DNA from 4 places in the Alteromonas sp. OM2203 genome. Region 3 is predicted to be linked to each of the others. Evidence: predicted binding sites of a transcription regulator. Region 3 holds the regulator's gene; each other region holds the start of a gene.
The links. Region 3 encodes sigma-54, which starts transcription at its own class of promoters, with help from an activator protein. Its sites were predicted from a motif close to GTTGGCACGNNNNTNGNNT; they were not measured.
Positions count from the first base shown of each region.

Region 1: ACM0P2_RS07245 (DUF4097 family beta strand repeat-containing protein) is a predicted target of sigma-54. The motif match lies at 2,156-2,174, and genes of this name have one in related genera.
Region 2: ACM0P2_RS16500 (DUF2884 family protein) is a predicted target of sigma-54. The motif match lies at 5,855-5,873, and genes of this name have one in related genera.
Region 4: xdp1 (exosortase-dependent surface protein XDP1) is a predicted target of sigma-54. The motif match lies at 4,020-4,038, and genes of this name have one in related genera.

Region 1 is NZ_CP183209.1:1,596,447-1,604,525, reverse strand. Features, by position in the region: gene ACM0P2_RS07250 (DUF445 domain-containing protein) at 1-1,282, opposite strand, end outside; gene ACM0P2_RS07245 (DUF4097 family beta strand repeat-containing protein) at 2,291-2,962, shown strand; gene ACM0P2_RS07240 (sugar O-acetyltransferase) at 3,002-3,568, shown strand; gene dkgB (2,5-didehydrogluconate reductase DkgB) at 3,725-4,528, opposite strand; gene rluB (23S rRNA pseudouridine(2605) synthase RluB) at 4,754-5,650, opposite strand; gene scpB (SMC-Scp complex subunit ScpB) at 5,689-6,282, opposite strand; gene ACM0P2_RS07220 (segregation and condensation protein A) at 6,269-7,129, opposite strand; gene ACM0P2_RS07215 (L-threonylcarbamoyladenylate synthase) at 7,240-7,860, opposite strand; gene ACM0P2_RS07210 (PHP domain-containing protein) at 8,017-8,079, opposite strand, start outside.
Region 2 is NZ_CP183209.1:3,738,017-3,746,095, forward strand. Features, by position in the region: gene ACM0P2_RS16470 (putative bifunctional diguanylate cyclase/phosphodiesterase) at 1-1,092, shown strand, start outside; gene fghA (S-formylglutathione hydrolase) at 1,193-2,035, opposite strand; gene ACM0P2_RS16480 (acyltransferase) at 2,149-3,063, shown strand; gene ACM0P2_RS16485 (acyltransferase) at 3,060-3,953, shown strand; gene ACM0P2_RS16490 (mechanosensitive ion channel family protein) at 3,957-5,321, shown strand; gene ACM0P2_RS16495 (hypothetical protein) at 5,453-5,644, opposite strand; gene ACM0P2_RS16500 (DUF2884 family protein) at 5,981-6,793, shown strand; gene ACM0P2_RS16505 (NAD-dependent epimerase/dehydratase family protein) at 7,116-7,928, shown strand; gene ACM0P2_RS16510 (sodium-dependent transporter) at 7,985-8,079, opposite strand, start outside.
Region 3 is NZ_CP183209.1:802,345-810,423, reverse strand. Features, by position in the region: gene ACM0P2_RS03610 (KpsF/GutQ family sugar-phosphate isomerase) at 1-233, shown strand, start outside; gene kdsC (3-deoxy-manno-octulosonate-8-phosphatase KdsC) at 234-782, shown strand; gene lptC (LPS export ABC transporter periplasmic protein LptC) at 779-1,357, shown strand; gene lptA (lipopolysaccharide transport periplasmic protein LptA) at 1,326-1,877, shown strand; gene lptB (LPS export ABC transporter ATP-binding protein) at 1,880-2,605, shown strand; gene ACM0P2_RS03585 (RNA polymerase factor sigma-54) at 2,679-4,160, shown strand; gene hpf (ribosome hibernation promoting factor) at 4,191-4,478, shown strand; gene ptsN (PTS IIA-like nitrogen regulatory protein PtsN) at 4,492-4,935, shown strand; gene rapZ (RNase adapter RapZ) at 5,024-5,869, shown strand; gene ACM0P2_RS03565 (HPr family phosphocarrier protein) at 5,869-6,141, shown strand; gene mgtE (magnesium transporter) at 6,311-7,669, shown strand; gene ACM0P2_RS03555 (winged helix-turn-helix transcriptional regulator) at 7,724-8,079, opposite strand, start outside.
Region 4 is NZ_CP183209.1:2,934,513-2,942,591, forward strand. Features, by position in the region: rRNA gene ACM0P2_RS13045 (16S ribosomal RNA) at 1-1,325, opposite strand, end outside; gene pssA (CDP-diacylglycerol--serine O-phosphatidyltransferase) at 1,792-2,595, opposite strand; gene xdp1 (exosortase-dependent surface protein XDP1) at 2,977-3,915, shown strand; gene xdp1 (exosortase-dependent surface protein XDP1) at 4,078-5,043, shown strand; gene prsT (XrtA/PEP-CTERM system TPR-repeat protein PrsT) at 5,149-7,962, shown strand; gene dld (D-lactate dehydrogenase) at 7,984-8,079, opposite strand, start outside.

The DNA.
Region 1 (8,079 bases), 790 kb from region 3:
CGCCAATCAGCGCTTCTATCCCAAACAGTATTGCACCAATTAGCCCACCGACAATCGTGCCGTTAATTCGCACTTTTTGGAGGTCTCGCCCAATATTCAGCTCCACCTGCTGCGCCATTTCTCGCTCGTCCCAGCTATTTATCGTGTCACGAATATGACGTGTGAGAAACTCAGCCAGCTCTGGCGCCATATATTTAGTCGCTTCACCAATATGCTTGTTAAATGCTTTTGCTAATTCACTGTCTTGCGTCAACGTAGTGCCTAAGTCTGTTAAGAGGCCAGAGACCTTTACCTCTGCTTTACCATTTTTCTCTTCAAGAGACGCTAACAGCCATTGATGGAACTTGGCCCACGACTGCTGAACATAGGCGTTTAGTGCTGGATCATTAATAATCTTTTCGCGGTAGCTGTTTACCTTTTTCTCCATTAATGGGCTGTGCTGTAACTCGTATAAAAATTCGTGCACCTGCTCATCAAAGGCATGGCGAATCGGATGGTGCTCATCTTCGTATATGTCTTCTAAAATACTCGAAACGGCTTTTACAGCAATTAACGCACCCTGTTCACTCAACCAGCTAGACGGCAACAACTTTTCAATTCGGCTGTATTCGGTTTTTAACCAAACAACTAATGTATCTGCTATATAAATCTGGGTCTCAGGCTCCGCGAGCAGTTTGGCTAGTTTTCCTAGCACCCTATCAAGGACAACTTGATGCTGCCGCTCTCTCGTCACAGCGCCTAATGACGTTACCATAAGCTGCCTGAGGTCAAGTTCATTAATACCTTTCTGAGCGGTTTTAGCGATAAACGCTTTCACCGGTTTATCATCAAGTACACGCATCACGCCAGCCAAAGCATCACACAAAAATCGGCTCAAACGAGCAGAGTTTTTCTTTTGGGACAACCATCTTCCCGCTCCTTTGGCAGGATCACTATCGCGAATAAGCTTTTCTATCGCTTCGGGATGAAAGAACTTTTCTTTTACGAATAATGACAAGTTATTAGCAATAACAGACTTATTGCTAGCGACTATGTTGGTGTGAGGAATGGGATATTTTGCAGGTATTGGTTTAAACAGTGCGGTCACAGCAAACCAATCGGCGAGGCCACCAACGAGCGCTGCCTCACTGGCCATCTTTATAAGCCCCAACCACCAGGCACCTTGCAATTCTGTATAAAACTTAGGAAATAATATTGTTGAAACAAATACACACGCGGCAAAAATTAAACAGTACAAGGCTAGCCGCTTAGCTTTATTCAATTGTGCATATTTGTCCTGCATCTACTGCTCCGTTTAGATTAATCGTTTGTCATCTTGGCCGATTAGATGTATGTCGTTTTTTTAAAACGTTCTTAACCACAGAAGGAAAATATCTAAGGCGCCTTGCTCAGGCGATGTAGCTTTACTATTTTTCTCTGACTATTAATAGCGTTCTTACCACCTCTTATCTGTGAAGATACAGAAGTCGGCAAGTCGTACTCATCATTTAGTATGCAAACAATAGGCCTTATCACCAAACCGGAGAGTCTCGGCATCACGTTAAAACGGATTTTTTGTTACTGAGTCATCAAGTAGCTCTAATTCAGCTATTGCCAAAGTTGTTATTAGGATCGCTTCTCGGATGAGAAGGTGGGCAGCGTTCAATAAATAAATTGCACACATATTCAGCCTTTACTTACTCTATCACCCCTATTTTATATTGCGAAACCATCATCAGTATCAGTGCATTTCTTGGTGTCATCTCTGGACACCCACTTAAATCTCTCAGCGGATTGACACAAAATCACATTTCTCAGACGCCTCCTCTCACTTTAAAGCGGAGTTTCGAGTGTCTGTCCACGTCTGTACTTTCGTAAATGTTTTACGTGCAAGTTTTGGACACCCACTTAAACCTTATTAAGTTAGCTTCAAACCACTTTTCTCAAGTGTCTGTCCCTTTCTTTAATGCAAAGCTTCAATTAAATGTATGTCCCTTTCTGTGCTCTAGCGAGCTTAGTGTCTGTCCACTTCTGTACTTTCGTGTATCGATATCTCAGATGGTCAAATGCACTACACGTTAGTTGATGAGGCTATTAAGCTAATAATTACGCCACCGCGTTGAGTTCCGCCTTTCGAACAAAAACGCTATCCTTTTGTTTTAATTATATTTTAAATAATGGCACGTAACGTGAAAAACGTGATGAGTAATGTGATAAATAACGTTGAAGTAAAACTCGACAGTTTACTGATTAATACATCGAAATAAGCGTGCTATCAAAAATATATAAAAACCGTTAAGGATATAAGAATATGAAAAAGTCTATTTTAACCTCAACAGCGCTTCTGCTTTCTGCATCTCTTCTTTCTGGTTGCGTTATACATGTGGGGAATGCTGGTGCATTGGATGGCAGTGACTTAAGCTCTATTCTAGGCAATATAGACATTGCAGAAGGAAAGCATGCCGGCGATATTTCTTCGGTAAACGGTAATGTTGAGATTAGCGACAATGCGGGTGCTGACGAAGTCAACATTGTTAACGGCAACCTTGAAATGGGTAGTCATGTGACTGTCCGAAATATTGATATCGTCAATGGAGACGTGAATGCATCTTCACATTTAACTGTGCTTAAAGACTTAGAGACTGTAAATGGAAACGTAGCGCTGCCTTCTCAAAGTAGCGTGGGCGGCAGCGTTGAAACAGTAAATGGTGATATCACGGCAGCAGATACCAAAATAGAGAAACATATCAAAACACTAAACGGTGATATTACGCTTTCTGGTAATTCTCACGTACATGGCGATATTATTTACAGAGAGAATGAAAGCTCATGGGGAAACAAATCTGATGACAAACCTACGCTGTCTATAAGCGCTTCAGTTACTGTTGAAGGCAATATTATTTTAAAACGCCCTGTCAATTTAGACATTGAAAGCGAAACGTTAAAACAAAAAGTCGTTGTAAGCTATGGTAGTGCGCAGTAACGTATCGACATTATTTTGTAGCGCTGTGTTTAAAACCTTATGACCGAACAAGAAAAAATGCTCGCTGGCGATTTATACTACCCGTCAGACAAAACATTAACGGCATTGCGTAAGCAATGCCGTATTCAATTAGACGAGCTCAATGCGACCTGTCAAAGTGACCATAAAAAGCGTACAGGACTATTAAAAGCCCTTTTCGGTTCGACGGGGAAAAGGCTTTACATTGAGTCTTCGTTCAAATGCGATTACGGTGAAAACATCTATGTAGGCGAAAATTTCTACGCCAATTTTAACTGTGTTATTTTAGATGCGGCCAGAGTAACCATTGGCGATAACTGTATGATCGCTCCTCAAGTTGGGCTCTACACCGCTACTCATCCAATTGACCCAGTTCGACGGGCTACAGGAATTGAGTTTGCAAAACCCATAACCATTGGTGATAACTGCTGGATTGGTGGAATGGCTGTTATAAATCCCGGCGTGAGCCTAGGGGATAACGTGGTTGTTGCCTCGGGCTCTGTAGTAACAAAATCTTTCGGTGATAATGTTGTTATTGGAGGCAACCCAGCCAGAATTCTTAAACACGTAGAAGTAGAGAAGAGCTAAACGTGCGGGATTTTATTGCGAGCAGATCGAAACTTACCTTCATTTCCTCAACTCAATTTTTTGCCGCCGCCTAAAGTTGATAATTGGAGGCGGCGACATGAAAAGCTAATCTATTACTTCACTATTTAACTTAACAGCTATAAAAACTGTATGAGGTTAATCCCTCGTAGGAGCGAAGTCTGGATTAACGATACGTTCACCATTGTCTAAATCGTCGATAAGCGCTAGCTCCTCATCAGTCAAATGCACACCACCATACGCTAAATTTTCCGCCAAGTGCTGTTTACTGGTTGATGAGGGGATAGCGTAAATATGACGTTTTTCCATCCACGCCAATACCACTTGTGCAGGTGTTGCATCGTGATTTTGAGCAATTCGCATCAGCGTTTCATCCTTCATGACTTTCCCCACCGCGAATGGCATATAAGCGGTCGCTCGAATTCCTTTCTTTTTACAGGCTTCCACTACTTTTTTATTTTGCATGAAAGGATGGATCTCAATCTGATTGGTATACACTTCACCCTCGCCTAAAATACTCTCTGCTTTGTCTAGCAGGTCGATGGTAAAGTTCGACACACCTATGTGTCGCGTCAAGCCGTCCGCTTTTGCTTGCGCAAGACTTCCCAAATAACTTTCTAACGTTATGTCATTTCCAGGATAGGGCCAATGGATAAGCAGTAAATCGACGTATTCTAGCTTCAATTTTTCCAAACTTTCATGCACGCTTGGAATAAAATGAGCGTCTCCCAATGACTCATGCCACACTTTCGTTGTAACAAAAAGCGAGCTTCTGTCTAAGCCACTGGTCTTGATCGCGTCTCCCACTTCCGCTTCATTTCCGTAAAACTGGGCGGTGTCTATGTGTCTAAAGCCAACATCCAGCGCCTTACTGACTGACTCTCGGGCTTCCTCGCCTTCTAAACGAAATGTTCCCATTCCCAACTGAGGCATGTCTTTCATTACCATCTCCTTTTCCGTGTCTTAGATTTTCGCTACGTCACGTAGCATATTCCTATTTTGCTACGCTAAGTTTCACTAAGAAGATCGGTATAAACACGGTATAAATTGACGCATTCAAAAAGAAAGGATAAATATTTGTTGAACCCTCAATAAGAGGAAGACATAAAAAAAGCCGCTAGTAATGATTAGCGGCTTTGTTAGTGCTGTGTAAAAGCGAGTAGTTAGCTATTTGCGTTTTGCTGGGCGCCCAGCACGTTTACTTAAGCCTTGTTGCTTACGTACTTTATGCTTTTTAACCGAGCGGCGCATGCGACTTAAACGCGCATGGTCAAGTTTGCCCTGTCTCACGTTGATCATAGTTTGCGTTTCATCTGGCAGCTGAACATGGCTACGTAGCGCGTTTACATCTTCTAACCCAAGCTCAACCCACGCACCTTGAGGCAAACGTTTTTGAAGCTCTATTGGGCCATACTTAACACGTATGAGTCGGCTAACCTGAACACCTTGTGATTCCCACAACCTACGTACTTCACGGTTACGGCCTTCTTTTAACGTTACGTTATACCAGCGGTTCATGCTTTCATCTTCGGCATGTTGTGGGGTTGGAGCGCCAGAGATGGTAAGGAATTTCGCTTCACCATCCTCAAGCTCAACGCCTTTTTGCAAAGTATGCAGCGTTTTACCCGTTACTTCACCAAATACGCGAACGGCATATTCGCGCTCTACTTCGCATTTAGGATGCATCAGGCGGTTTGCTAACTCACCATCATTGGTAAATAACAGAAGGCCGCTAGTGTTCATATCCAAGCGGCCCACCGTGATCCAACGGCCCAATCGAATAGCTGGAAGTCGGTCAAATACTGTGTCGCGCCCTTCTGGATCATGACGGCTGCATAGTTCACCTTCAGGCTTGTTATACATTAGAACACGGCATACCGGTTGTTCAGTTTGGCGAGACAATAGATGCCCATCTACGCGAATTTGTGCGGTGTGGTCAACTCGATCGCCAAGGGTTGCTTTGGTGCCATCGACCGATACACGGCCTTCTTCAATCCAACGTTCCATTTCTCGTCGCGAGCCTAGCCCTTGGTTAGCCAGTACTTTTTGCAACTTTTCAGTCATGGTTTTCACTCTTAATTGCTTGTTTACGGTCGCACGGTCTATTCAGACGGTGCCTCATTTAACACCTTAAGCGGCGAGTCTGACGCAATACTTTCGGCCATATTTTCAAAGGCATGAACATTGGGCAAATCGCTCAATGACGCCATTGAAAAGTAGTCTAAAAAGCCTTTCGTGGTAGCATAAAGTGCGGGTCGCCCCGGTACTTCTTTGTGACCAACTACCTTAATCCAGTCTCGTTCTGTGAGTGTCTTTATAATATTACTGCTTACCGCTACACCTCTTACCTGCTCAATCTCTCCGCGGGTAATAGGTTGACGATAGGCAATGAGCGCAAGTGTCTCAAGCATTGCTCTTGAGTACTTAGGCGCATTTTCTTGCCATAATTTACTTAACCACGGGCTTAATGCATCTAATGATTGAAAGCGATAGCCACTCGCTACTTCTACTAGCTGAATGCCCCGAGGTTGATAATCTAACTTTAGTTCGTTAATTACCTTACTCAAGGTTCTATCAGCTACGGTGAACTCGTTAAGCACCGTTTCTTTCAACTGCTGCTTCGTTACGGGCGTGTCGGCCACAAATATTGCGGCCTCGACCAATTGTTTCAGCTGCGCCGTGTTAATTTTCTTCATGCGATCCTAATTTTACATGAATTTTTGCATAAGAACCTGCCTGAATGCATAAAATTAGCTGTTCTTTTACCAATTCTAAAATTGCTAAGAAGCAAACCACTACACCGGCCCTTCCTTCTTCAACAGTGAAAAGGCGTTCAAGCGGCGTATATTCTGCAGACGTAAGCAACGATAAGATAAGCGACATGCGCTCTCGCGTGCTCAAGGCTTCCCTTTCAATAGTGTGATGTTCAAACGCTTCCGCCCGTTTCATCGCTTTGCTAAATGCCAGCACTATCTCGGCTAAAGATACGTCAGGCTCAACACGAATTGGCGCAACGTTCTCACTAACTTCCACATGTGCTTTAAACACATCCCTTTCAAGACGAGGCTGAATATCCAAGTCTTCTGCGGCCTGTTTCACCAGTTCATATTCTTTTAGACGTCTGATCAACTCGGCCCTAGGATCGTCTTCTTCCTCACTGTCGTCACTGCGCTTCGGTAATAAAAGACGAGACTTTATTTCAGCCAGAATTGCAGCCATCAGCAGATACTCTGCTGCCAACTCTAGCTTTAGCGCCATCATGGCGTCTACATATTCCATATATTGCTTAGTAACAGCAGCAATTGGCAGAGTTGTGATATCGAACTTTTGCTTACGGATCAGATATAACAGTAAGTCGAGAGGCCCTTCGAAAGTTTCAAGGATAACTTCAAGGGCATCAGGAGGAATGAACAGATCTTCCGGTTTCTCAATAAGCGCCTCGCCATTAATAAACGCAAGGGGAAGCGGCTGCTGAACAGGTGTCGAAAGCCCCTTTTCATGAGGCGTTTCTTTGTTGTTATTTGTTTTAGTTAATTCAGACACAGTCCCACAACCGTTTTACCTGCCGCAGCGAATATTATTGGTTCTAACGTTCATTCATTAACGTCACATGCCACCTGGCAACTTTCTTTGATTGGCAGAGCAACCGCCAATTATTCGAACGGAGACGGATCGCCAGTACCATGACGTAAAATAACGGGCGTATCTTCCGATAAATCAATCACAGTTGTGGGATGTTCGCCAATATAACCGCCGTGAATGATAAGCCCAACTTGCTTTTCTAAATTATCTCGAATCACGTCAGGGTCTGATTCAGCCATGGTGTTGCCTGGCAAAATCAAAGACGTAGACATCAACGGCTCGCCAAGTTCTTCCAGTAATGCTAGCGCAATGGCGTTATCCGGCACGCGGATCCCAATGGTTTTGCGTTTGGGATTCTGTAAGCGCTTCGGTACTTCTCGCGTTGCTTTTAGCACAAACGTATAGTGACCTGGCGTATTGTTCTTTATCTGCCTAAAGGCAGTGTTATCAACCTTGGCATAAATTGATAGCTCTGACATATCACGACACATCAAAGTAAAATTGTGGTCTTTATCTATTTGACGAATGCGGCAAAGTTGCTCTAACGCCTTCTTGTCTTCCATTTGACAGCCTATGGCATAGCCTGAGTCTGTAGGGTAGACCACAACCGCACCCTCGCGAATTAGCTCGCATGCTTGGCTTATCAAGCGTTTTTGCGGGTTATCTGGGTGTACATAAAAAAATTGACTCATGATTACTTCCTTTTATAAAAAACGCTATTCAACTTGTTCTGGTTGCTAGCACTTTTTATGGTTATTTATGTGGGCATTGATTGGCTGAGGACCGACTCGTTATCGCTTTGCTTCTATCAACGCCTTATTGCCACTGAATTTCAACTATAGATTTGCTTACGGTGCACTTTCAAGCTCTTTAATCTGCAGCCAATCGTGCCAGATAGGGATTAGTTGGCT
Region 2 (8,079 bases), 1.6 Mb from region 3:
CTTCAAAGCTATGTGGGTAATAACGGGTTTATCGCCAGAATTGGGAGTAACGAATTTGCGCTTGTTAAACGCAGTGATACGTTTAGAGAGCACACCAGCGAAGACTACGCAGAAGAACTCATAAAGAAATTAACACAAACCTATAATGTGCTTAATGGGAGTGAACCCCATTTAGGTGTAAACGTGGGTATTGCTAATTTTCCCAGCGATTGTAATTCTGCTGAGTCTCTGCTTCAGTGCGCCGACATCGCATTACAGGCTGCAAAATATCAAGGCCGCAACAACGTACTTATCTACAGCGAAGAATTACACAAGCAACACAATGCTTCAAATGAACTCGAGCGCCAACTTCGCAAGGCGATTGAAGGTAACGAGTTAACCCTTTTCCTACAACCAATCGTCAATTTGGCAACCGGAAAAATTGTTAAGTGCGAAGCGCTAGCAAGGTGGAAAACATCAAGCGGTGAGTTCATTCCTCCTGACGTTTTTATTCCTCTTGCCGAAAAAAGCGACCTTATATTTGCTTTTGGTGAGTGGCTTATTAATGAAGCGTGCGAAGCTATTGAAGCAATTAAAGCGGCAAATTTAGACATTCGCTTAGCAATTAATATCTCAGGACGACAAGTTACAGATCTGGCGCTGTTAACGCAGATCAAGAACGCACTTGACGATCACAAATTATCTGGGTCCAGTCTATCTATCGAACTTACCGAGAGCGTTTTTGTAGAAAGTTTAGACTCGGTGTCGATACTGTTAAACGAACTTCGCGATATGGGAATAACTGTATCAATTGATGACTTCGGTACGGGCTTTAGTTCATTGGTCTATCTGAAAAAGCTACCTATTGATGAGCTTAAAATTGATCGCTCATTTGTTAGTGAACTTGAAGACAATACTGAAGATCAAGCGATTGTGCAGGCTATTTTGAGTCTAGCGCACAATTTAAATATCAAAATTATTGCCGAAGGTATCGAAACAGAACAGCAGCAAGATTTTCTAAAAAGCCATCACTGCACGTATGGGCAAGGTTATTTGTATCAACGCCCAGTGGCTATTTCAGAGTTCGTGTCGTCCGCAAAAAAGTTAAGATAACGTCCTGAGAACGAATTTATATTTTCGATATTTGCTAACAAGGCCGACATCAGCTTTTACGAGCTAATGTCGGTTTTTTGTTTTTATGGCGCCTGAAGCTTTAAATTAAGCCCATATGCCCCGCGTGAAACTCCAAGTGCTCTTCAATAAATGAAGCAATAAAGAAGTAACTATGATCATAACCTTCATGCATGTTAAGCGTTAACTGCGTCTCTGACTGTTGGGCAGCATGTACTAATGCCTGGGGTTTCAACTGCTCATGCAAAAACTCATCTTTGGTACCCTGTTCCACCAAAAGAGGAATATTGTGCGTTTTGCTCGCCAGAAGCAAAGAAGCGTCATACTCTTTCCACGCTTCTTTGTCATCGCCTAAGTATCGGCCCAATGCTTTTCGACCCCAAGGGCAGTCACTAGGGTTAGCAATAGGACTAAAAGCAGAAACTGAAACAAATTTATTCGGATTGCGCATGCCGATAACTAATGCGCCATGCCCCCCCATGGAATGCCCACTGATGGCCCGTTCTTTGGTGACGGGGAATTCGTTTTCTATTAACGCAGGAAGTTCGTCAACGATATAACTGTATATATTGTAATGCGTGTTCCATGGTGACTGCGTTGCATTAACGTAAAACCCAGCGCCAAGGCCAAAATCGTAGGCGCCCTCATCGTCGTCAGGTACCCCCTCTCCACGCGGCGAAGTATCTGGCGCAACAATCGCCATTCCAAGCTCGGCCGCCAATTTCATCGCGCCCGCTTTCTGCATAAAATTCTGGTCAGTACAAGTCAGCCCTGATAGCCAATAAAGTACCGGAACCGGCTTATCCTTTGAGGCAAACGGGGGAAGAAAGATTGCGAAGGTCATATCGCACTGTGTTGTTTCAGCTTTATGCGTGTAGCGTAAATGACGCCCGCCGAATGCTCTATTTTCGCCAATAAGCTCCATTACAGCTCCTTAAATTCGTAAATTTGCACCTTTATCGTGGAATCAGTAAAGGCTCTATCGGATTTTAGATCAAGTTCGTTTACACTAAGCGCCTAATTTTTGAGGTAAGTACAATGGTAAAAGCACTGCTGCATCATATTGTTGGCACTATTTCGGTCATCTGCTATTTCTTAAACACAGTTATATGGTCAACGCCTATCTTTATACTGGCGGTTTTTAAACTTATACCCATCGCGCCTTGGCGACGATTCATTTCCTATTTGGCAGATGCATGCGCAACTGCGTGGATTGGTGTAAATAATATCAACCAGCGTATAAGTGGCCGCACAAATTGGACGGTAAACGGACTAGAAAAATTAACCCGAGATGGTTGGTATCTCGTTATTGCTAATCATCAATCTTGGGTCGATATCTTAGTTCTTCAACGTGTTTTCAACAGAAAGATACCGTTTCTAAAGTTTTTCCTCAAAAAAGAGCTTATTTACGTCCCTATTTTAGGTCTGGCTTGGTGGGCACTTGACTTCCCCTTTATGCGACGTTACTCAAAATCATTTTTAGCCAAAAATCCGCATTTAAAAGGCAAGGATATGGAAACCACGCGTAAAGCGTGTGAAAAGTTTCGTAACAAGCCGGTAAGTATCATGAATTTTGTAGAAGGTACCCGCTACACTCAGGCAAAACATGATAAGCAAAACTCGCCTTTTGCTCACTTACTCAAGCCCAAGGCAGGTGGCGTTGCATTTGTATTATCTGCAATGGGTGATAATTTACATAAGCTGATTGATGTTACTATTGACTACCCGAACGGCGTCCCCTCGTTCTGGGACTTTGTAAGCGGCAAGGTCCGCAATATTCGCGTGAATATAAACGTAATGCCAATCAAAGAAATTATGGAAAACGGCATTTTCAATGAGAATTATTTTGACGACCCCGAAGTTCGCGCCCGTTTTCAAACGTGGCTAAACGAACGTTGGCACGCCAAAGACCAACTGTTAGATTCACTTAACGCAACTCAAAAGCCATTATGATTCGTGTAGTACTTGCTCCATTTATTTTTGTTTTACACACCACACTGCAAATTCTAAACCTCGCCTTTTGGGGTGGACTTATAATATTGCTAGGCTTGGTGAAGCTTCTGCTGCCTAACGGAAAAATCAGAACAGCTTGGAATAAGGTCATGCATGCGCTGATGTTTAGCTTTGGCCGTATAAGCGTTCTGTTAATCAGGCTTTTTAACAACGTAGATATTCAGTGTTCTGTTCACGGTGTGTTATCTAAAAATAGTTGGTATTTGATTATTGCAAATCACTTGAGTTATTTAGATATCATTTTACTAATTGAATTTGCCACCCACCGCATCCCTGCCCCTAAATTCTTTTTAAAGAAAGAGCTTATTTGGTTACCTTTTGTAGGGCTTGGGGCCTGGGCTCTGGATATGCCATTTATGCACAGATACACCCGGGCTTATCTAGAAAAATATCCTGAAAAAAGAGGCAAAGATCTGGAAACAACCAAAGCCTACTGTGAGAAATTTAGAACTGTGCCTACTACGGTAATCAATTTTGTTGAAGGAACGCGGTTCACGCCTCAAAAACATCTTTCCAAACAAAGCCCGTACAAGAATTTACTGCCGCCGAAAGCTGGCGGCGTTTCCTTTGCCTTGTCGGCTATGGGTGAGCTATTCACTAACGTTTTAGATATCTCATTACTTTATCCCGAGAACAAGCGCCACCCTATGATGGCAATGCTAAGCGGCAGAATGACGAAGATTGTCATAGATGTAAACGTTACGCCGGTTCCTGAGTTACAACAGCAGTCAGAACGCACGGAGTCTGAATTTCGTCTTTATTTTCAAAACTGGTTAAACGGTCTATGGGAAAATAAAGATAATCGTATAAAGAAACTGTTGGAGTCCTAGTCAATGGAAGTCAGTGCATCAGTACGCGATCACTTTATCAATTTGGTAAACGACGTTTTCCCAAATTTAACAACAGAGGACCCTCTATATAGCGTGATAGCGCTTGGGTCTATTCTGATTATCGCAGCGCTTATTTATGTTATCGCGCGATTGTTGGTGCGCCCTCAAATCGCTAATTGGGTATATAAATCGAATAACAGGTGGGATAACGCACTTCAAGAGCACGGCTTTTTTAGGCGTTTAATGCATCTTTTCCCTGCGCTGTTTATTTATGTCACCACACCGGTTTTAATAGATGGCGAAGCCGTCATGCATGGCATGGTTATTAAAAGTGCCCAGCTTTATATGTTGTACAGCGGTTTACTGGCCCTCTACGCAATGCTGAGTACCGTAGAAGACGTTTACAATGCGTCGGCCTTTTCACGCAGAGCGCCCATTACAGGGTTCATTCAGGTTACAAAGCTAGCTTTCGCTATTATCACCATACTTCTTAGTATTTCGTTGATTGTAGATAGAAGCCCTCTGCTTATTGTGTCTGGTCTAACCGCCATTGCTGCGGTATTGCTATTAATTTTCAGAGACACGATTTTGGGCTTTGTTGCCGGCATTCAAATTGCGGCCAACCGTATGTTCAATACCGGCGATTGGATTGCGATGCCCAAGTATGAAGTAGATGGTGAAATTCTTGAGATAGGGTTAACGAACGTTAAGGTACAAAACTGGGATAAAACTATTTCGACATTGCCTACCTATAGTCTTACTACAGAGGCAGTGAAGAACTGGCGTGGAATGCAGGAATCGGGTGGGCGCAGGATTAAGCGTGCCATTTTTATCGATGTGCATTCAATCAAGCTCTGCGACAACGATATGTTGGAGCGTTTTTCAAAGATTCGCTATATCAACGAATACATTGATAAAAAGAAAAACGAACTGCGTGCTTATCACAGAGATTACTCTATTGATGAGTCTGACTTACTAAATAGCCGTCGCCTGACGAACATTGGCACCTTTAGGGCTTATCTGGAAGCTTACTTACGCAAGCATCCTAATATTAATCAAGAGCTAACCTTGATGGTTAGACAATTACCCCCGAATGAACTTGGCCTTCCCCTAGAAATTTATTGCTTTAGCGCAGAAAAGGAATGGGTGAAGTATGAAAAAGTACAGGCTGATATTTTTGACCACGTAATGGCGATGCTTGACCTATTCGACCTGCGTGCTTATCAAAGAGACGGACATCTCTCACTTTTGGCAAGCCGTGAACAGAGTGTATACAAGCATGATACGAAAGAACACGAAGAGCGTAATGCTCGCGAAAGTCAAAACGATGAGGGAAGCTACGATTCCCCTCGTAATGAAGGTCAATAGCGCAATTCATTCTCAAAGTAAGCGCATAGCCAGAAGCTAGCAGAGCAAAACACTGAGGCTTGAGCACCTAAGCCAAATAATACGCGAAAAAAAACCGGCACAAATGCCGGTTTTTTTATAACGCTTAATGTTTACGCCAAGGCATAGGCCATCAGTAAGCACAGTACTAAACCTGTAACGCCAAAAAAACCGTACTCGATTTTTTCCTGCATACCTTCAGCACCTGCTTTAGCAGTCATTAAGCCCATAACGATGCTGCTTAGCCCTAGCGTAAAGGCAATTAGCGCAACACCAAACATAATTGCATTAATCCAATCAGCCATTGTGATAACCCCTTAAAATAATTGGCGGTATTATGCACCAATAATTCAGTTTTGAACATGCTGGATTGGTTTTAATACACTACCGTGAACCAAAAATTGATCTTAGTCAAAATTGCTAATTTATTAGTCTATTCACCAAATAGTTAATAAAGACTAAGCTAGCCAATGCATCAACAACAAATAAAGCAATGAAAAATAAAGAAATTTAATCTTGGCAAGGGCATTGCTCTATTCAGTGCAAAGAACATCATTTTGTAGCTTTAGTAAATCAGTGACAGAGCAAGGCTACGTTTTGTACAAATACAATCTTGTCACGAGTGAATTAAGGAATAACCAATGTCTAAGAAACTATTACTTTCAGTTGCCGTTACCAGCGCTTTAATCAGTGGACACGCCTTTGCTCATGACAAGAGCTTTCAGACCAATAATTGTGACATGGAACTTGATGGTCACATTCAGTACTACCAAGGCAACCTAACCGTAACCATGGACAATGGTTCGGTGATGGAAATTGACGCGAAGCGCAATCTAAAGATCAATGGTGAACCTGTCTCACTTGACCGTGAGCAACAGAAATGGGTTAGCGATTATTACAATAACATAGATACCGCAATTCCTATGACGCTTACCATTGCGAGTGAAGGATTGAAAATTGCTAACGTCGCCGTAACTGAAGTATTTACTGAGTTGTTAGGTGGTGACCAGATGGGCGATGATTTTCGCGAGTTGTTTGACTCACTCGATGCGAAATTGCAAACCTCATTTTATGATGATGCTGGCAATATCCGCATCGATTCAACCAAATTTGAAGAGCCAGGTTGGTTTGACGAAAGCTGGGAACAAGAGTTCGAATCGCAAATTGAGTCTTTAATTAGTGAATCCATGGGTCGAATCTTGATCGCTGTTGGCACTCAAATGCTTTGGGAAGGCGGCGACATGTCTGAATTCGAAGAGAAGATGGAACGCTGGGGTGAAGACCTAGAGTATCGTCTAGAAAGCCAAGCGGCGTCGTTAGAAGAAAAAGGTGATGCCCTGTGCGAAGTACTCAAAAAAGCCGACTATGCTGAAGGCAAAATGCAGGCCTCTATTTCTGGTCTTGATGGGCTCAATTTGCTGGATATCGACCTTCATTCAGAAATGAAAATGTAATCGCTTTATCACTTCATAGCTAAAAGCACCCTGCTGGCTATGTGTCATACGCATAGCCAGCTTTTTATTTAATACCATTAATCTGCATAGATAATTGCCCACTCACAAGGTGCTGGCAAGTTTCCTAGCGAAGCGTGGGAATGCAGGAATAGCTGTTTCCCTTTCAAATTCCCACTAGGCATTGTTCACAACGCTCGCCTTAAAAAAATATCTCATTCCAATAGCACCTTGTATTGCACAGTACCCACCGATTCCCTATAGAATACAAACATAGTTTAAGTAAATTGATGTAACGCGTATTGACAGAAAAGGTATCTAGACAATGACACAGAATTTAGTAATTACCGGCTATGGATGGTTAGCAGGATACGTCGGTAAGGCACTGGCAGGCGATGTTAATATTATCGGAACCACCCGGAGTCACGAAAAATGTTTAGCATTAAAAGACCAAGGCATTGAAGGAGTTGAATACACACTAGGCGATGATCCTGAAGTAGTATGCCGTCACTTATCAAATGCGACGCTATTACTCAATGTACCGCCGGGTCGAAAAAGCACGCACTTAGAAACGTTCACTGCCAATATGACTGCACTTATAGATGCAGCGGTGAGTGCTGGCGTTCGTCATATCGTGTTTGTTAGTACTACATCGGTGTACGGAGATAGCACTAATGAATTGATAAATGAAACCAGCGCTACGGCTCCGCAAACAGAATCAGCAAAAGCGCATGTTGCTATCGAGAACTATTTGCTTGCAAAACGAGACCAAATTGACGTTAGCATTCTTCGACTAGCCGGCCTTGTTGGTCCCGACCGTCACCCCGCACGTTCACTTAGCGGACGGGAGCTAGATGCAGGTAATAAGAGAGTTAATCTTGTCCACATTAACGATGTTGTGGAAGCACTTAAAAAAATTATTGGTAGTGTGCCAATTAACGGCATATTGCATTTATGTAGCTTGTCTCATCCAAAGCGAGGGGTCTACTATGTTGATGCCGCAAAAGCGTTGAACATTGAACCGCCCTGCTTTGCAGATACTGAGAACTCTCCCTCAGGGAAAGTCATCGATGCCCACAAGAGCTGGGAGCTGCTTGGTGTTTCGCCACAGTACAGTGACCCCTACAGCATGTTTTAAAGCAAAAAAATGGCAAGCTTGTTTCCAAACTTGCCGTTTTTTATTTTGCAATTACGTTAGCCGAAGAGACTTAACCCAAAGTATTTAACCGCAACGGTGTTAACAAAAATCACGAGCAATATTAGCGGTATGAAGGTTTTCAAAGACACAT
Region 3 (8,079 bases):
TCACTGACGGTGATTTACGCCGAATTCTAGACGCTCGTATTGACGTTCACGGTGCCTCGGTTGAAAGTGTAATGACAAAAGGCGGTAAAACAACCACTTCTGAGCAACTCGCTGTAGAGGCGCTTAACTTGATGGAAGCCCATAAAATCAGTGCGCTTATGGTAACAGATTCTCAGCGCAAACCCGTGGGAGCCTTTAATATGCATATGCTACTCAAAGCGGGAGTGCTATAAATGCCAGCAACCTTATACACAGAAATGAATGACACACTTTTCACTCAACTATCGAAGATTAAATTATTGGTATGTGATGTGGATGGTGTGTTTTCAGATGGCCGAATTTATTTAGGCAATGCGGGCGAAGAACTAAAGGCCTTTCATACGCGAGATGGCTACGGCGTCAAAGCCTTGGTAAGCCATAATGTTAATGTCGCTGTCATCACGGGTCGTCGTTCAGCCATTGTTGAAAACAGAATGAAAGCATTGAATGTGGCGCACATTATTCAAGGTGAGGAAAACAAGGCCGAGGCTTTGAGCGCACTAATGGAAAATCTCGAACTAAATGCCGATGACGTGGCAGCAGTTGGCGATGATATGCCTGACACAGGTATGTTTAAGCATGTAGCAGTCAAGATTGCGGTTGCCGATGCGCATCCTTTTGTCGCTAAACAAGCCAACTGGATTACCACACTCCCGGGGGGGTTTGGTGCGGTTCGTGAAATATCGGACACCATTTTACAAGCCAAGGGTGTGGCGAATGAAATATTCGGAGCAAGTGTATGAGCCAATTTGGCTTTAATCGCTTAGGACTCAGTATATCTTCGCTTTTTATTCTAGCGATGTTGATGTATGTACCAACATGGATGGAAGAGGAGCCAGAAGCGCAGAGCAGTGGTGAAAATGACGCATTAAAGCCCACTTATAAAGCGAAAAATTTAACCACGACCCTCTACAATCAAGAGGGGGAGCTGAACCATAAGGTTTTTGCTGAATCAATGGAGCATTACGACCAACTAGGTTTTGTCTTGTTTCAACAACCTAGATATACCCTTTATACCGAAAATGCAACGTCTCCTTGGGTTGTTACGGCTAAAGAAGGCACACTCTACAACAACGAGCTTATTCAGCTGGAAAATCGCGTTGTTATTGAGAACCAAACGAGCGATGATTTTGTCCAAAGCTTATCAACCGAATATATTCAAATAAATTTGGACACCAAACAAATGACTTCTGACCAGCCCGTTGAAATACAAGGTACTCAGTACGTTATTTTGAGCAATGGGTTTAACGCGAATTTACGCACACAAGAATACGAGCTATTAGATCATGTACAAACCACTTATTCCCCTAGCAACTAGCCTTTTTCTTGCCATCGCTAGCGGTGCGGTGATCGCGAGCGAAGACGACTTTTCGCAGCCCATAAAAATAGGTTCAAACACCCAGTTTATTGATGGGAAAAACAAGACTGCACTTTATAAAGAAGACGTTCTCATCACACAGGGTTCACTACTGATTGAAGCGGACGAAGTTGAAGTTATCGCCAGTGAAGGTAGCGGTCGTGAAATTTTCATCGCTAGAGGCAAACCGGCGAGCTACTCTCAAACTTTAGAAGACGGCACGCCTGTTTCGGCAAAAGCCAATGAAATTCGTTACGAGGTTATTAACCGCACCATTTCTCTCGCTGGCAATGCCGAACTTCAGCAAGACACGAGTAAAGTGCAAGGTGACAACATTACATTTGATATGATTACCGAGCAATTGCTTGCTACTGGCGGCAGCGGAGAAGATGGTGAAGGTCGCGTTACGACGGTATTTACGCCTGACACCATTCGTAAAACATCGAAAAAGCAAGACAAAGATAGTGAGGACAACAAATAGCCATGGCCACTCTTAGCGCAACTAACCTTGCTAAGGCTTATAAATCTCGTCAAGTGGTGAGAGACGTTAGCCTTTCTGTTTCTACAGGGCAAATTGTTGGTCTTCTTGGTCCAAACGGCGCTGGTAAGACCACCACGTTTTATATGATTGTAGGTCTGGTACCCCTGGACAAAGGCAAGATTGAAATTGACGAAAACGAGCTCACTCATCAACCCATGCATGAGCGCGCACGCCGCGGAATTGGCTACCTTCCACAAGAGGCATCAATATTTAGAAAGTTGACCGTTCACGAAAATATCATGGCAATTTTGCAAACTCGTAAAGATTTAAATTCACACCAGCAAGAAGAAGAAGCTGACGCACTACTTGATGAATTTAATATCAACCATATACGTAATAGTGCGGGTATGAGTTTGTCGGGTGGTGAGCGACGCCGGGTGGAGATAGCACGAGCGTTAGCGGCAAATCCACAATTTATTTTATTAGACGAACCATTCGCTGGTGTTGATCCAATATCAGTTAATGATATAAAGAAGATAATACAACATCTTCGTGATAGAGGAATTGGTATCCTTATCACTGACCATAACGTACGAGAAACATTGGATGTTTGCGAAAAAGCGTACATTGTGAGTCATGGCGAGCTTATTGCGCAAGGAACAGCGGAACAGGTTTTAAGTAATCAAAAAGTAAGGGATGTATACCTAGGCGAACAATTCAGGCTATAGTTAATGTAACCGAATTGTCATTTTTCAATTTCGCTCTGGTATATTCAATTTAGAGCATTTAAATAAGACGTAGATGAAACCATCTTTACAGCTAAAATTTAGCCAACAACTTACCATGACACCTCAGCTTCAGCAGGCTATTAAATTGCTGCAGCTGTCTACTCTTGATCTTCAACAGGAGATTCAAGAGGCGCTTGACTCTAACCCACTGTTAGAAGTTGAGGAAGGTAATGACGAGCCTCAATCAGAAAAGAACAATCTCGATAATGATGATGGAGCATCAGAAGCGTCTGCTACTGCATCAAGCGACACCCTGGAAGCCGGAGATGCGTTAGAAAAAAACGATCTCCCTGACGAGTTGCCTATCGACAGTACGTGGGATGAGTATTATTCCGCATCTTCAGCGCCAGCGCCAGGTCCATCAAGTGATGATGAACAGATTTTCCAAGGCGAAACTACTGACGATATTCAAGAACACCTTTCTTGGCAGATGCGCCTGACCCATTTCTCGGAAACTGACCGGGCAATTGCAACGGCGATTATTGACTCGATTGATGAATCTGGCTATCTAACCGTCTCTCTTGAAGAAATTCTTGATGCGGTAAACGATGATGACTTAGAAGAGCCTATAGAGATGGACGAAGTAGAGTGCGTATTAAAGCGTATTCAAATGTTCGACCCCATTGGTTCTGGTTCACGGACACCTCAAGAGTGTTTAATGGTTCAGCTTCGCCAATTTTCAGACGATACGCCGTGGCTCGCTGAAGCGAAGCAGTTAATCGAAGAGTACTCTGACCTTCTTAGTAGCAAAGACTATCGCACGTTAATGCGTAAGAGTCGCCTGAAGGAAGATCAGCTGCGTGAGGCTATGCGTTTGTTACAAACCTTGAATCCTCGCCCAGGTAGTGCTTTAGTTACTAAAGAGCCTGAATATGTTATTCCTGATGTTTCAGTCGCCAAAAAGAATGGTCGTTGGGTGGTAGAATTAAACCCCGACAGCCTGCCTAAATTAAGCGTGAATCAACAGTACGCTGCGATGAGTCGTCGTGCAAAGAACAGTAGCGACTCTCAATTCATCCGCTCACACATGCAAGAAGCCAAGTGGTTCATAAAGAGCCTAGAGTCACGCAATGAAACCCTGATGAAGGTTGCGAATTGCATTGTGCAGCAGCAGATGGGTTTTTTCGAGCACGGCCCGGAAATGATGAAACCAATGGTGTTAAATGATGTCGCAGAAATGGTAGATATGCACGAATCGACTATTTCTCGTGTGACGACGCAAAAATACATGCACACACCACGTGGTATTTTTGAACTGAAGTACTTCTTTTCAAGTCACGTTGCGACAGAGTCTGGTGGTGAGTGTTCATCCACCGCTATTCGAGCATTGATCAAGAAGCTGGTGGCCGCTGAAAATGTTAGCAAGCCGCTAAGTGATAGCAAGATTGCTTCATTGTTGGCCGAGCAAGGCATAAAAGTCGCTCGGCGGACAATAGCAAAATACCGGGAATCGTTATCGATCCCGCCGTCGAACCAACGCAAAAGCCTTATTTAAACGGGCTCTATAATATAAGGAAGACGAAATATGCAAATCAACCTTACTGGTCATCATGTCGAAATCACCGACTCTTTGCGTAATTATGTCGATACGAAGTTCAGCAAACTTGAACGTCACTTTGATCACATTTCTAATGTGCATGTCATCCTGAACGTTGAAAAATTAAATCAAAAAGCCGAAGCGACTGTTCATTTAAGTGGCGCAGAAGTATTCGCATCCTCAGAAAACACCGACATGTATGCGGCGATTGACAGCATGGTTGATAAACTCGACCGGCAAGTAATCAAGCATAAGGAAAAACTGAAAAAACATTAGTAGTTAATTAAGCATGGACATACAAGCCATCGTAAGTCTGGACCGCACTGAATGTGCGGTTCAGTGTAATAGTAAAAAACGAATTCTTGAGATAATCGCAGATATTGCCGCCAAAAATAATGAGAACATCGACTCGGCGACGGTACTCAACAGTCTAATGTCTCGAGAGCGTATGGGAAGCACGGGTATCGGTAACGGTATTGCCTTGCCTCACGGACGTTTAGCGGGTCTCGATAAAGTAATTGCAATTGTCGTAACCTGTACACCGGCTATAGATTTTGACGCCTTAGATGAAAAGCCGGTAGATATATTTTTTGCTTTACTGGTTCCTGAAGAGCAAACCGAAGGGCATTTACAAACCTTGGCAACAGTTGCCGGTAAACTGAGCGACAAAGAGACGATTAAGGCAATACGCCGCGCTACAAAGAGCGATGAGATCCTCTCTGCATTATGTTAATTTCTAATGCCCGTTTGTATTTGGGCAATTGAGCCGTTTCAATCGATAACGCAAACAAGATAAAACCAGTCTATTAGGGAGAAATGAGGTGAAGCTGATTATAATCAGTGGTCGTTCGGGTTCTGGTAAATCTGTGGCGCTACGAGCACTAGAAGATTTAGGCTATTACTGTGTTGACAACATTCCGGTAAATCTACTCCCTACCCTCACTCACACGGTTGTTGATGAATACGATCAAGTCGCGGTGAGTATTGATGTCAGAAATTTACCTAAGAACCCTGATGACCTAGTCGAGATACTTGATTATCTACCCTCATCTTGGTCGATGACGATTGTTTATATCGACGCAAGCGACGATGTACTCGTCAAACGCTTTAGCGAAACCCGTCGTCTTCATCCTCTCGCCAAACTTAACAAATCACTTTTTGAGGCAATAAAAGCCGAATCTGCACTACTTGCGCCTATTGTAGAAAGAGCAGACCTGTATTTAGATACTGATAAGCTAACAATACATCAACTCGCGGAGTTAATTCGAGAGCGCATTCTTGGTAAAAAAAGCTCTCGTCTTGTATTGGTATTTGAATCATTTGGCTTCAAACACGGTATACCAAAAGACGCCGACTATGTTTTTGACGCACGCTTTCTACCAAACCCTCATTGGGAGCCCGACCTTAAGCACCTTACTGGCCTTGATGCACCGGTAGAAGTCTTCTTAGGCTCACAACCAGTGGTAACCAAGTTCATTTGGCAAATTCAAAACCTGATAACCACATGGCTACCTCATTTAGAGCGCAACAACCGAAGCTATGTCACCGTCGCAATAGGGTGTACCGGCGGGCAGCACCGCTCGGTATATATCGCTCAGACTTTATCTAAAACCTTCGGCGAAATTCATCCAGATGTTCAAATTCGCCATAGGGAGTTAAACCAATAATGACGATTCAAAAAACGCTCACTATTGTAAACAAGCTCGGCCTGCATGCTAGAGCAGCTACACAGCTTGTTAAACTTGCAAATCAATTTGACGCCAAGATCATTCTGAAAAAAGGCGACAAGGAAGCCGACGCCAGTAGTGTTCTTGGCTTAATGATGCTGGAAAGTCATCAGGGTGAGCAAGTCGATGTTATTGTTGACGGTGTTGATGCCACAGACGCGCTTGCTGCTATCGAGCAGTTAATAGAAGGCAGGTTTAATGAAGACGAGTAGTCACACGTCTAATTGATTACTTAATATACTTTCAGTCTGGTATTTATCAAATCTTGCGCAAAAGCTATGCAATTGTCATGACAGGATCATTATAATTGCGATACTCTACGGCCACTTAGGCGTTAACGCCTGCACCGTTTATTTTTTCACCCTATAGGAATAACGCCTTATGGCAGAAGCGCTTGTTTCTAAATACGTACAAACACAGCTACGCACACTCAATGCTGCGTTAGTAAACGGGCAATTTGTATCTGTACGTAAGCTTCTGCTCGAATTGCCCCCATCTGATGTTGCCCACATACTTGAGTCGAGCCCCAGCCGGACTCGTGATGAGCTTTGGGAGCTGATTGATAGCGACTTTCACGGTGATATTTTAGAAGAACTATCTGATGATGTTCGAAACGGTATTATCACAAAGATGCTCCCCGCCAATGTGGTTGATGCACTTGAAGAAATGGATACCGATGACTTGGCAGAAACGCTGAGTAGCCTTCCTGAACCCGTGTTGGCAGACATTCTTGATTCAATGGATGCACAAGACCGCGTACGTGCAGAGCAAGCGCTATCTTACGGTGAAGAAACCGCTGGTTTCATCATGAACACCGATACCATTACCTTGCGTCCAGATGTAACCATTGATGTAGTTCTTCGCTACATTCGCTTAAAAGGAGAGTTACCGGAAAATACAGACACCTTCTATGTGGTTAATAGAACGGATAATTTAGTTGGTATTATTCCCGTGGCCCGTTTGCTCACTGCTGACACTGACGACAAAGTATCAGACGTTATGGACGAAGAGTCGGAAGCCATTCCGGTAAACATGCCAGATGATGAAGTGGCAAGCCTGTTTGAGCGTTATAATTGGCTTTCAGCGCCGGTAGTTGATGAAAATCATCGCTTAGTGGGGCGAATTACCATTGATGACGTAGTTGATATCATTCGTGAAGACGCTGAACACTCAATGATGAGTATGGCGGGTCTTGATGATGATGAAGATACCTTTGCGCCTGTTATGCAAAGTACTAAACGCCGTTCCGTTTGGCTGGCAGTTAATTTAGTGACTGCGCTAATGGCTGCAATGGTAAGTGACTTATTTGAAGCCACGCTAAGCCAGCTCGCCGTATTAGCTATATTAAATACTATCGTACCGAGCATGGGCGGCGTGGCTGGTAACCAGACACTAACTCTTGTTATTCGGGGTATGGCGCTCGGTCATGTAAATGCCAGTAACTCGCGTTGGCTTATCAGTAAGGAAATCTCTATCGGCTTTTTAAATGGGGCAATTTGGGCTGTGCTTATTGCCTCTGTTATCGCACTCTGGAAGCAAGATTACATGCTGGGCGTTATTATCGCCTTTGCGATGATGGTAAACATGATTGCGGCAGCGCTTGCCGGCGCAACCTTACCCATGATCATGAAGCGCCTTAAAATAGACCCAGCGCTTGCTGGAAGCGTTATTTTAACTACGATAACCGATGTGGTTGGTATCTTTGCCTTTTTAGGTACGGCAACGCTGTTTTTAATTTAAGCCTAAAAAACAATCATCCTTAATTAGGATCTAGCAATTTTTGATATTATGCGCTTAGGCAATTAACGAATTGGCTGTATACCCATTAATATTCAGTTTGTATCCGACACCCCATACGGTTTGTACTAGCTGTCCGCCATTTTCAATGCTGTTAACCTTATCAAGTTTAGTGCGTAGACGATTAATATGGGTGTTTACCGTATGTTCGTACCCTTCGTGATTATAGCCCCACACCTCGCTAAGTAGTTGGTTGCGAGAAAAAACCTGATTGGGATGACGACAGAAATAATTCAACAAGGTGAATTCTCGTGCTGTTAGTGTCAGCAATTGCCCATTAATCGTCACGCTGTGATAACGCAAGTCGACGCTAAGCGGGCCTATCTCGATACGCTCGTCACTACCACCGGAAG
Region 4 (8,079 bases), 2.1 Mb from region 3:
CTTCATGGAGTCGAGTTGCAGACTCCAATCCGGACTACGACATTCTTTAAGGGGTCCGCTCCACATCACTGTCTCGCTTCCCTCTGTAAATGCCATTGTAGCACGTGTGTAGCCCTACACGTAAGGGCCATGATGACTTGACGTCGTCCCCACCTTCCTCCGGTTTGTCACCGGCAGTCTCCTTAGAGTGCCCAACTTAATGCTGGCAACTAAGGACAAGGGTTGCGCTCGTTGCGGGACTTAACCCAACATCTCACGACACGAGCTGACGACAGCCATGCAGCACCTGTGTCTGAGTTCCCGAAGGCACGAAACTATCTCTAGTAACTTCTCAGCATGTCAAGTGTAGGTAAGGTTCTTCGCGTTGCATCGAATTAAACCACATGCTCCACCGCTTGTGCGGGCCCCCGTCAATTCATTTGAGTTTTAACCTTGCGGCCGTACTCCCCAGGCGGTCTACTTATCGCGTTAGCTTCGCTACGCACGCCTTAAAGGCACACACAGCTAGTAGACAGCGTTTACGGTGTGGACTACCAGGGTATCTAATCCTGTTCGCTACCCACACTTTCGCACATGAGCGTCAGTCTTTGGCCAGGGAGTCGCCTTCGCCACTGATGTTCCTCCAGATATCTACGCATTTCACCGCTACACCTGGAATTCCACTCCCCTCTCCAAGACTCTAGTCTGCCAGTTCTAAATGACCATCCCAGGTTGAGCCCGGGGCTTTCACATCTAGCTTAACAAACCGCCTGCGTGCGCTTTACGCCCAGTAATTCCGATTAACGCTCGCACCCTCCGTATTACCGCGGCTGCTGGCACGGAGTTAGCCGGTGCTTCTTCTGTTGTTAACGTCACGGCTAGCAGGTATTAACTACTAACTTTTCCTCACAACTGAAAGTGCTTTACAACCCGAAGGCCTTCTTCACACACGCGGCATGGCTGCATCAGGGTTTCCCCCATTGTGCAATATTCCCCACTGCTGCCTCCCGTAGGAGTCTGGGCCGTGTCTCAGTCCCAGTGTGGCTGATCTTCCTCTCAGAACAGCTAGAGATCGTTGCCTTGGTAAGCCGTTACCCTACCAACTAGCTAATCTCACTTGGGCCTCTCTTTGCGCCGGAGCCTAAGCCCCGTTTGATCCGAAGATATTATGCGGTATTAGCAGTCGTTTCCAACTGTTATCCCCCTCGCAAAGGCAAGTTCCCAAGCATTACTCACCCGTCCGCCACTCGTCATCTTCTAGCAAGCTAGAAATGTTACCGTTCGACTTGCATGTGTTAGGCCTGCCGCCAGCGTTCAATCTGAGCCATGATCAAACTCTTCAATTAAATATATCGAAATATGAATCGTCGTTATGTGACACTCTTAACGAGTGCCCACACAGATTGTCTTGTCTAAATTGTTAAAGAACATTCACTAGAAGCCGTTGCTTCTTAGTGACTCACCCTGTTCGAGTGAGGTGCGCATTATACGCTGGAAGTTTTCGTTGTCAACACTTTTTGAAAATTTATTTTCTGAAGCGTTTCTTCTAAACTCCCGTCTTTACTGGCCTATAAAGGTAGTAGAGACTTACTTCAGGAGGGTTACTGTTTTGCTTTTCCCCCGAAGCGGATGCGCATTTTAGGGAAATGAGCGCTCACGTCAACTGTTTTTTGAAATAAATATAAAAAAAGCGACCTTTCGGTCGCTTTTTATACTACTAGCTCATTTAACGGGCAAAATAACGGGAATATGTTTTGCTCTGTAACTATAAGAGAAGATTTACCCTCTTATTAGAGGCACATAATTGGTCAGTTATTGTTTAGAAACGTCTTCACCTTCGCTCTGCTTCTTTTTGTCAGTATTAAAGTCTGCGTCTTCTTCGTGATCGCCGACTACATCATCTAAGGTTACCTTATCAACGGTACGAAAAGTATTGATAGGCCCAGCTAGTGCATACAAAGCAAACACTAAGAACAATACTAATGCTGGCTCTGTTGCCACAACAACAAATATAAGTAGTACTAAAAGCAGCCCAACAAATGGAACCTTGCCGTGCCAGTTTACCTCTTTAAAAGAATTGTACTTAAAGTTACTAACCATCAATAGCCCAGCTAAGCCAGTTACTGCAGCGACAATAAAACCGTAATCAGTACCCACAGCGTCGTATTCTACACCAACCCATACAAGGCCAGAAACAACAGCTGCTGCTGCAGGACTTGCAAGCCCTTGGAAGAAGCGCTTGTCAGCAACACCCACCTGCGTATTAAAACGAGCCAAGCGAAGCGCTGCACCAGCTACATATATAAAGGCTGCTAACCAACCTAGTTTGCCCAACTCGGTCAACCCCCAGTTGTAAGCAACAAGTGCAGGCGCTACACCGAAAGAAACCATATCGGCCATAGAGTCAAACTCAGCACCGAAGTCACTTTGTGTGTTTGTCATTCTTGCCACGCGACCATCTAAGCCATCAAAAATCATAGCAACAAAGATAGCCACTGCCGCGGCTTCGAACCGGCCGTTCATTGACGAAACAACAGCAAAGAAACCAGAAAACAATCCGGCTGTTGTCAACAAGTTGGGAAGTAAGTATATCCCTTTACGTTTTTGTTCAGACATATGTCCTCGTACTTCTACATATACAATTGCGTTAATTATTTCATAGATATGCGTGAACGCATAGCATAGTAAGAATCCAGTGTCTTTTCCCACTCATTCTTACGCAGCTTCAATCTAGCAACGTGTTCAACAAAGAACCGTCAATATTTTCCGCCGACATTGCTTGCAGCTACCCCTAGAAACCTTCGTCGACTGACGTATCCCATCAACTAAGACTAATAACTAGGTATACGGCAACATACCTTAAATAGGTCACCGTTCATATATCATACAAGTCCATGTTGAAATTAGGTACCTACTGAGTGTGCGCCAATAGAAAGGTGCAACGCTATCTTAGTATGTACTAGAAGCGAAAAGCGCTTCTTTTATAGGAAAGCAATTATGCTATTACTTCCAAAACACTTTTCTTTGAAGTCTGTATTACTAGTCTCCACGGCTTTGCTATCCACGTTAAGTGCTAATTCAGCATATGCCACCTACTATTATACCAAGCAGAGTTATTCACATTGCGGTTCGTCAAGTCAAACATCAGAACAAAGCAAAGTATGCAATTCACCGTTAGGTGAATACAATTATGACTTGGTAGATAACAAAGTAACTCAGAACTCTCCAACAGATAATGCCATTGTTCAAATAGACGGACTAAATATAGACATGTCTGCCTTTTCTGATACGCAGGGAATTACTGGAGAAACCGTAGTCGGCGCGAAGCTAGAGAAAATATCTGATAAATGGGCTTATGGTGTTACTAATAATGATGAATCAAATTACCGTGGCAGTGCAGACCATGCCATTGATAATCTAAACTACTTTTCCAGCGGTAGCGATAACTCGGACTACTACAGATTCACAAACGTAGAACGGGATTATGATTTTGTGTTGCTATCGTTCGATTCTGCGGTAACGCTTACCGGCGCTAGCTTTTCTTGGCTATACAACAGTAACGACAGTCAAGTCTCTGTAGCAGCGCTTGGCAATACGGCGAAATTAACTTCTGGCGTTAACACGTGGAGTGATATAGTTGCAGATGCCCTAACATCAGCATCGTTTGACATCGAAAGTTGTGAATATTTAGATCACCGCGCAGACTTTACGTTCACTGAGTCGGCCCAATATTGGTTGGTGGGAGCGTACAACACTGTATTTGGTGAAACCGACGGAAGAATAGGTAACGACGCGTTCAAACTTGCCAATATTGGTTTCTCTGTCACAGAAAAAACAGGTACACCAGATACAACCGAAGTGTCTGAGCCTGGAACTATCGGCCTACTAATGACTTGCTCTCTATTCGTCATGTGGCGCCGTAAAAAATCCATTTAAGAAAATTAGACTTTAGATCAATGACAGGTGGTCCAACCTGTCAGTTTTTTTTACTCAAACCAATCAAACCCACAAAAAAGAACAATAAAATTATACACCTAGAAAGTGGCACATTAAATGCATTAGACATGGAAATATTTTCATAGTCGTTGTGGTCCAAAAATGAAATTGAAGCAATTTTTAAGTATTCCTCTTTTATTCCTTCCGTTTAGTACAAGCATTTATGCTAGCGACAGAGCATTAGATGAAGCAATTTACACGCTTGTTGACGGTGTTGGAAGTACCCGTACTACCAATATCTTTTCGGGTACCGATGCTTCTCAAGGTATTATGATTGACGGCATTAACGTAAAAGTTTCTGTTTCTGCATGGAGTGACACAGGAAGTAAGGCACTGACCTATGACTTCAACACCAATACATGGGATGAAGGTACAGAAGATGAGTCTGTGAAAGAAGCGACTCTGGTCGATTACACAAACTGCAGCATCAATAGCTATGGAAATTGTATATCTGGCACACGAGCATACGGTTACGGTATGACGAACCAAGATCAAGTTTGGTATAATAATAGTAATGGAAATTATGTGCCTTGGGGAGACAGCCATTCTGTTGACAACTTCAATGATCATGGTTCAAGAGACTTTGACATGATCCTACTTTCGTTTGACCAAGAAGTGGTCTTAACTGGCGGAACTTTTTCTGCAAATTACCATGATGGCGGCGAAGAGAACGATGTCACTGTTGCAGGTCTCGATTATAATAGCGCTAACGCTTTGTTTACCGGCACTAGTGACTTTACGTGGTCAGATGTAAGTGACACTGTAATTACTGGCGCACTTGGCCATTTTGACATTAGCGAAACAAAAAATTCAGAGAACTATTACGAATCTTCATTCACAAAGAATCTAACCGCCGCTAAGTATTGGCTTGTTGGCGCCTACAATACCGTATTCGACCAGAGCGCGAGCGGTTCTATCAATAACGTAGGTTTTAAACTTTCTTCACTTACCGTTGGGTTAGAAAATGAAACGACTCTACCTCCAACTGAAGTCAGCGAGCCAGGTGCTCTAGCACTGATGAGTCTAGGTTTGGGGCTTGTGCTTTACAGACGTAAGCGTCGCGTATAATTGTTTAAAAACGCGTAAAAAGCACGTATCTTTAAAAGGTGGCTCAGGCCACCTTTTTTTATGCTATTTTTCAGCCATCAGCTTGGCTATGTATAGAAGGTTTATATGGATTTCTTTAATAATAAAAAGGGCATCGTGAAACGCACACTCGTTTCCGCAGTTGCCTCATCATTAATCGCTTTTAACAGTTTCGCTACCACCTCAGAGGACTATGAAAAAGCGCTTACTGCGTTTAATCAAAACGAGTACGACGAAGCCTATATCCACCTAAAAAATAGCTTACAGAAAGACCCTGAAAACCTAGCTGCAAAAATCCTCATGGGCGAAATACTGCTTATTAATGGCTATCTTACTGCGGCCGAGATGGAGTTTGTAGAAGCGCTGGAAATGGGTGCCGATATTAATCTTCTGGCAGAGCCTCTCGGCAACACTTGGTTGTTTTTGAACAGATATCAGGAGATTGTCGACTTTGCTGATTTAACCAAGCTGTCGGGTGAAGCAGAGCGCGAGTGGTTAATGATTCGTGCAACTGCGTGCACTAGACTGGAAGATGAGCAATGCGCCCTACGGGACTACAACACTATAGTCTCACGCACACCTAACTTCGTGCCAGCTATAAACGGCCTAGCCTCTATTGCCCTTCAAAATGAAGACTTAGCAAAAGCGAATTCTCTTATCGATAAAGCCATGTCTTTAGAACCAGAAAACGCAATCACATGGCGATTGAAGGGCCAGCTTGCTTACCGACAAGGTGATACCGTCGCAGCAACCGCGCATTTACAAAAAGCACTAACGTTTAACCGCGATGACCCTATAGCCCTGCGTAACCTAGTGGACTTGTATTTAGAAGCGAAAGACTATGATACGGCTAAGCTTTTCGTGGATGAAATTATTGAAGACACGCCTAACGATCCGCTAGCCATATTACTCAACAGCTGGCTACAAAGTAGAGACAACCAGCAAGCTATTGATAATGCAAAGCTAAAAGAGCTTAACGATTTCATGGCGCAGCTCGACCCTGAGCTGATAACCTCTCAACCCATGTTGCTGTACATAAGCGGTTTAACGAATTTCTTTAATAACAACATGGAAACAGCCGCAAAAGATTTTAATGCCTATTTACAGCAGGAGCCTGATGACCTGCAGGCAGTATTAATGCTAAGCCAAGTCTATATGGCAACACAGCAAGACAAACAAGCGCTTGCGCTGCTTGAGCGTCATCAAGATGCGTTAATGGAAGATCCTGATTCTGCACTTCTTCTAGGTGACCTATTTATTCGCCAAAACAAGGCCTTTAAAGCTGAACGACTGTTGCAAAACCTTGAATATAAGTACCCAAGTGAAAATAAGCTTCAGCTTTTTAAAATTAAACTGATGGCAGCGAGGGGGAAACAGGACGAAGCACTTTCGATCCTCGAAACTAATTTACCTAACTACAAAGATAACGCAGGTTTTCTTTTCACTTATTCATTAATGAATTTACAGGCGCAGAAGTTTGACAATGCATTAAAAGGTGCAAACCTGCTGAGTGAACTTTATCCTGACGAAGCTGAAGTATACAACCTTAAAGCTGGCATCTTGATTAGACAGGGGCAATTAGAAGAAGCTAAAGATAATATCGAGAAAGCGCTGGCGCAGAACCCTACTCTCTTTCCTGCAAAATTCAATTTGGCGGCTACAGAAAGTCGCTTGGGCAACGTAGAAACTTCTAATCAATTGATTGAAGAACTTCTTACTTTGTCACCACAGCATAATGAAACGCTCATGCTAAAAGCGTTTAATTTGACCAAAGCAGGCAAGGTAGATGAAGCAAAGCAAATCTATCTCGATTTACTAACACTTACGCCGTCGAATATCGGTGCTAGGGAACGCGTTTCTTCTTTGTATCAGCAACAAGGCGATACCAAGAGTGCACTGTATCACTTAGACCTGCTAATAAAAGATGACTTCGACAATGCTGACTACCTTCTTCGTAAAGCTGCCCTTCAGCTTGCTAGTAATCAACGTGCCGACGCCGAAAAAACGCTAAGCATTGTAAGAAATTTTATTAATGATGACGCGGGTAAATTAATTGCCTATGCCGACCAAGCCCGAAATATTGGTGATAATGAGAGTGCGTTAGACGCCATGGCTCGTGCGTACGAAATAGCCGACACAAGCACATTTGTTACGTTGCGCTATACCAGCTTATTGTTAGATTTGCAGAAAAACGATAAAGCACAGTCGTTGTTAGCGACCATTCCTACAAACCAGCAACAAAACCCGGTTTACCATTTTTTGAAAGGAAGATTAGCTGCAAATAAAGGCAATAATGAAAGTGCGATTAACGCTTTTGAAAAAGCGCTAGAAGTCGACGCTTCTTTTGCCCAGGCCTTTGTTGCGATCTACAACTACGCCTTAAACGAACAGTTTGTTGACGTATTTTTAAATACTGCACGCAAATTGGTGAACGAAAATGAAAACAACCTGCTGGCGAAAAACTTGCTGGCACAGTACCTTTTCTTTATTCAAGAGTTTGACGAATCCATAGCACTATACAAAGAACTTGTTGAAGAGCCGAATCTTCTCAACCCAGCTGAAGCTTTTAACCGCCTAGCCATCATGCATATAGAAAAGTCTCTCGTTACCGCGAAAAACTATGCACGGCAAGCCTACGAGTTACAGCCTAATTCATCAAAAATACTAGACACCTTCGGGCACATTAAAGCTCTGCAGGGAGATTATGAGGGTAGTCTTAAAATGCTTAGAGACGCTTTCGCAAGGGACGCTAACGACCCTAACATTCGCTACCACCTTGGCTACACCCTTGCAAAATTGAATAGAATTGAGGAAGCGAAAAAAGAACTAGAGTATGCAGTTGGTGTTGAGCGCCCTTTCTTTAAGCGCCCACAAGCTAAAGCGTTACTAGAAAGCCTATAATAGCGTTCTAACAATCCACAACTAAACACAGCACGAACAATTGCGTTTGTGCTTTTCCATCTTACCAATACCTGGGTTAAAGATATTGGTAGGGTCTAGTTCCCTGTAAAACTTTTG